DNA from 2 places in the Viridibacillus sp. FSL E2-0187 genome. Region 1 is predicted to be linked to the other one. Evidence: a T-box and tRNA genes for the amino acid it is inferred to sense, from the RefSeq annotation. Region 1 holds a T-box; the other holds one or more tRNA genes.
The links. The T-box of region 1 lies ahead of trpS (tryptophan--tRNA ligase). A T-box ahead of a tRNA ligase gene usually reads a tRNA of that ligase, here a tRNA-Trp.

Region 1 (2,426 bases):
TTAAAAGAAGGTATTCTACCACCAACAATGAACCTAGAAACTACAGACCCTGAATGTGACTTAGATTATGTTGCCAACGGTGCTAGAGAAAAAGAAATTACTTATGCTTTAAGTAATTCACTAGGTTTTGGTGGGCATAATGCTTCACTACTATTTAAAAAGTTTTAATAAGTTATAAATGACCACAGGGGGAATACCCTGTGGTTTTTGATCTATGCAATTTTATTGTAATAGTGTTGTATTTCATTATAGTAAGTGGAAGATTATTAATTAAATAGAACATCATATTTTCGTATAAAAAATGACCTCGTTAGTTATAACGAAGTCATTTTTTCATATAGTAGTAAAAACTAGAAAAGGAAATATGCATATGCGCTTACTATTTTTCTTAACTTTTTACGGTCTGATTGTATTAAGTTCAACACATATGATTCTATATTTGAACTACCGTGGTCTAGGATATACTTGGACAGCCGTTTTTATGTTCATTCTGAATTCAGTTGATTTCAAAATTTTCATCGGCTCAAGTATTGGACTAGTTATCGTCTATTTCTCCCAAGGCCCATCGCGTCTTCCATTTTCTTGATTGTTGCACTTGCAATAGCATTCGCTTTTTCAGCACCAGCGTCTAAAATATCATCTAATTGTGGTGAGTCGATTAACTCGTTAAAACGTTCTTGGATAGGTGCTAGATGATTAATAACACTTTCAGCAACGCCTGCTTTAAAAGCACCATAACCTAGCCCAGCGTATTTTGCTACAAGATTATCAATGGATTCATTTGTTAATGATGCTTCAATTGTTAGTAAATTAGAGACACCAGGTTTAGATTCAGTATTGAAAGCAACAACGCCTTCAGAATCTGTCACAGCAGATTTAATTTTCTTCTCGATCTCTTTAGGAGTATCTAGAAGGCGGATTGTTGCTTTTTTGTTTTCATCCGATTTACTCATTTTTTTCGTTGGTTCTTGAAGTGACTTAATGCGAGCTCCATTTTTTGGTAATTGAATAGTAGGAATTGTGAATACTTTACCGTAACGTTTATTGAAACGTTCAGCTAAGTCACGTGTAAGTTCTAAATGTTGTTTTTGGTCGTCACCAACTGGCACGATGTCTGTGTTATATAGAAGAATATCTCCAGCCATTAGTGGTGGGTAAGTAAGTAAGCCTGCAGAAACTGCATCTTTACCAGTAGATTTATCTTTGAATTGTGTCATACGCTCAAGTTCACCAGTGTAAGAAATACATTGCAACATCCATCCAGCTTGTGCATGTGCAGGTACTTCTGATTGAATAAATAGTGTTGATTTTTCTGGATCAATACCTGTTGCTAAATATGTTGCAGCAAGTGTGCGAATGCTGTTACGAAGTTCTTTACTATCTTGTGGCATTGTAATTGCGTGTTGATCTACAATACAAAAAATACAATCGTACTCATCTTGCAAAGTTGTAAACTGTCTGAAAGCACCGATGTAGTTACCTAATGTAATGACACCTGTTGGTTGTACACCTGAAAAAATACGTTTCATAATTGAATTCCTCCTTGGATATAAAAAAACATCATGCGTCTCCTAAAATAGGGACGAATGATGTTGAATCCGCGGTACCACCCAAGCTTGTCGATAAATCGACCACTCATCCTCGTAACGTGAGGTAACGAACTGAGCTACTACATAAAGGTTCGCAAAGTTAACTCGGAAGTCCATTCCATTTAGCGTATCATCTGTTTGCACCAACCACAGACTCTCTTTACATACGACATAAATGTACTACTCTTCGTCTTCGTTTTTCTATATTACTTTGTGTGATTATAATATAGTACAAAGCCAAAAATCAAGTAAACATCAACAGATTACAAATAATAAAAAATTAAGGAAATGAACATCATCAAAATGGTAGCTCCACCGATTTGTAAAATACCCAAATAGGGTATTGAAACAATTTCAGATGGGGCTCTCATACTTTTAACATCCTCTAATCTAGATGACTTAACAAAAACCTTTCGCATACTAACCGTGAAAATGTCAAAAAAGCCCGTTGATAGAATATATGTAGCAAGTCCAATAAAAAGCACAATAGCTCCAACGATAAATGAAACATTAATGTAATCGATTAATCTCAGCATTTTATATTGGAAAAGCATGATGATTACGATTAAAAATTGCAGTGTTAAGAAGAGAATAACTTTCTTTTTCAAGCAAAAACCCCCAATTCTGTATTCATTTTAGTTGAAAAAAGATGAAAAATCAAAAATATTTAACATCATTATATATTCAGAATATTAGAACTTTGTGCTGATAAATGCTGATGTTATCATATTTGCTAATCAAGTATACGTCAAAAAAAGACATTTTTATCAAAAGGTTACTGTACAACTTTTTTTGAATATGTATAATTAGCAATGTAATGATTTTTCAGAAAATTCA
Region 2 (2,426 bases), 3.1 Mb from region 1:
CTTTCCTCCTCTTTTTTAAGTTCATAAAACATTGCAGGAACCTACTGCGCCTTTATAGTTAACATTGAACGACTGTGCTTCTAGAATATCTTGTACCTTAAATTCCACCATGGATACTCCCTCAAAGAAAGAAATTTAAACAACAAAAAAAGAGCTCTCATAATGAGAACTCTTAAGGAAATTTATATTTAGGATACCGGTGGTCGGGGTCGAACCGACACTCTCGAAAGAACACGATTTTGAGTCGTGCGCGTCTGCCAATTCCGCCACACCGGCATAATATTATTATAGATCATATGTAGTTATTTTAAAAATAATTGGAGGCGGCAACCGGATTTGAACCGGTGGTAGAGGTGTTGCAGACCTGTGCCTTACCACTTGGCTATGCCGCCGTAAATAGAAAATGGAGCGGAAGACGAGGTTCGAACTCGCGACCCCCACCTTGGCAAGGTGGTGTTCTACCACTGAACTACTTCCGCAAATTTAACTGGGGTACCTGGATTCGAACCAGGGCATGACGGAATCAAAATCCGTTGCCTTACCGCTTGGCTATACCCCAATAATATGGGGCGACTGATGGGAATCGAACCCACGAATGCCTGAACCACAATCAGGTGCGTTAACCACTTCGCCACAACCGCCATAATATTATTATATCTAAGTTATTTTATTGTCAAAAATTAAATGGGGCGACTGATGGGAATCGAACCCACGAATGCCTGAACCACAATCAGGTGCGTTAACCACTTCGCCACAACCGCCATTATATAATTTAAATTGGCAGGGGCAGTAGGAATCGAACCCACATCAAAGGTTTTGGAGACCTCTATTCTACCGTTAAACTATGCCCCTAAAATAAAAAAATGGTGGAGGGGGACGGATTCGAACCGCCGAACCCGAAGGAGCGGATTTACAGTCCGCCGCGTTTAGCCTCTTCGCTACCCCTCCAGAAAAACATGGTGCCGGCGAAAGGAGTCGAACCCTCGACCTACTGATTACAAGTCAGTTGCTCTACCAACTGAGCTACACCGGCATTATTATGGTGGGTCAGGACGGAATCGAACCGCCGACACTTAGAGCTTCAATCTAATGCTCTACCAACTGAGCTACTGACCCATAATAATTTAATATTCTTTTTTAAAAAATGGCGGTCCGGACGGGACTCGAACCCGCGACCTCCTGCGTGACAGGCAGGCATTCTAACCAACTGAACTACCGGACCATTTGGTTGCGGGGACAGGATTTGAACCTGTGACCTTCGGGTTATGAGCCCGACGAGCTACCGAACTGCTCCACCCCGCGATAATGGTATTATTAATTTAAATGGTGGAGGATGACGGGATCGAACCGCCGACCCCCTGCTTGTAAGGCAGGTGCTCTCCCAGCTGAGCTAATCCTCCGTATAATGTTATAAATGGTGACCCCTACGGGATTCGAACCCGTGTTACCGCCGTGAAAGGGCGGTGTCTTAACCGCTTGACCAAGGGGCCATTTAATAAATTAGAATGTGTATGGCGGAGAGCAAGGGATTTGAACCCTTGAGACAAGGTTACTCGCCTACACGATTTCCAATCGTGCTCCTTCGGCCACTCGGACAGCTCTCCAAAAATGGCTCCGAAGGTAGGACTCGAACCTACGACCGTCCGGTTAACAGCCGGATGCTCTACCACTGAGCTACTTCGGAATAATATGATCGCCTAGCAACGTCCTACTCTCACAGGGGGAAACCCCCAACTACCATCGGCGCTAAAGAGCTTAACTTCCGTGTTCGGCATGGGAACGGGTGTGACCTCTTTGCCATCATCACTAGACTATTGTATTACCTAAGGACAAGAATAATTATACCATCTTTTTTAAAGTTTAGCAAGTGTTTTTTGCTATTTTAGAAAAGTTTTTTATTATTCTCTCAAAACTGGATAAATTACATTGAAGTTAGTTAAGTAAAATTTGGTTAAGTCCTCGATCTATTAGTATTCGTCAGCTCCGTATGTCGCCACACTTCCACCTCGAACCTATCTACCTCATCGTCTTTGAGGGATCTTACTTACTTGCGTAATGGGAAATCTCATCTTGAGGGGGGCTTCATGCTTAGATGCTTTCAGCACTTATCCCGTCCACACATAGCTACCCAGCGATGCCCTTGGCAGAACAACTGGTACACCAGCGGTGTGTCCATCCCGGTCCTCTCGTACTAAGGACAGCTCCTCTCAAATTTCCTACGCCCACGACGGATAGGGACCGAACTGTCTCACGACGTTCTGAACCCAGCTCGCGTACCGCTTTAATGGGCGAACAGCCCAACCCTTGGGACCGACTACAGCCCCAGGATGCGATGAGCCGACATCGAGGTGCCAAACCTCCCCGTCGATGTGGACTCTTGGGGGAGATAAGCCTGTTATCCCCGGGGTAGCTTTTATCCGTTGAGC

Region 2: it has a tRNA-Trp gene. The T-box ahead of trpS (tryptophan--tRNA ligase) is inferred to sense a tRNA for this amino acid. The anticodon was not compared.

Annotation. Positions count from the first base shown of each region.
Region 1 covers NZ_JBBOVG010000001.1:3,329,929-3,332,354, reverse strand. Annotated here, with positions in the region: gene fabF (beta-ketoacyl-ACP synthase II) at 1-168, shown strand, start outside; gene trpS (tryptophan--tRNA ligase) at 540-1,529, opposite strand; T-box leader at 1,576-1,792, opposite strand; gene MHH85_RS16305 (DUF3899 domain-containing protein) at 1,853-2,197, opposite strand.
Region 2 covers NZ_JBBOVG010000001.1:194,366-196,791, reverse strand. Annotated here, with positions in the region: tRNA gene MHH85_RS00900 (tRNA-Leu) at 195-276, opposite strand; tRNA gene MHH85_RS00895 (tRNA-Cys) at 319-392, opposite strand; tRNA gene MHH85_RS00890 (tRNA-Gly) at 405-479, opposite strand; tRNA gene MHH85_RS00885 (tRNA-Gln) at 488-559, opposite strand; tRNA gene MHH85_RS00880 (tRNA-His) at 566-641, opposite strand; tRNA gene MHH85_RS00875 (tRNA-His) at 686-761, opposite strand; tRNA gene MHH85_RS00870 (tRNA-Trp) at 779-852, opposite strand; tRNA gene MHH85_RS00865 (tRNA-Tyr) at 865-948, opposite strand; tRNA gene MHH85_RS00860 (tRNA-Thr) at 958-1,033, opposite strand; tRNA gene MHH85_RS00855 (tRNA-Phe) at 1,041-1,116, opposite strand; tRNA gene MHH85_RS00850 (tRNA-Asp) at 1,146-1,222, opposite strand; tRNA gene MHH85_RS00845 (tRNA-Met) at 1,226-1,302, opposite strand; tRNA gene MHH85_RS00840 (tRNA-Val) at 1,325-1,400, opposite strand; tRNA gene MHH85_RS00835 (tRNA-Glu) at 1,416-1,490, opposite strand; tRNA gene MHH85_RS00830 (tRNA-Ser) at 1,513-1,604, opposite strand; tRNA gene MHH85_RS00825 (tRNA-Asn) at 1,610-1,684, opposite strand; rRNA gene rrf (5S ribosomal RNA) at 1,696-1,811, opposite strand; rRNA gene MHH85_RS00815 (23S ribosomal RNA) at 1,948-2,426, opposite strand, start outside.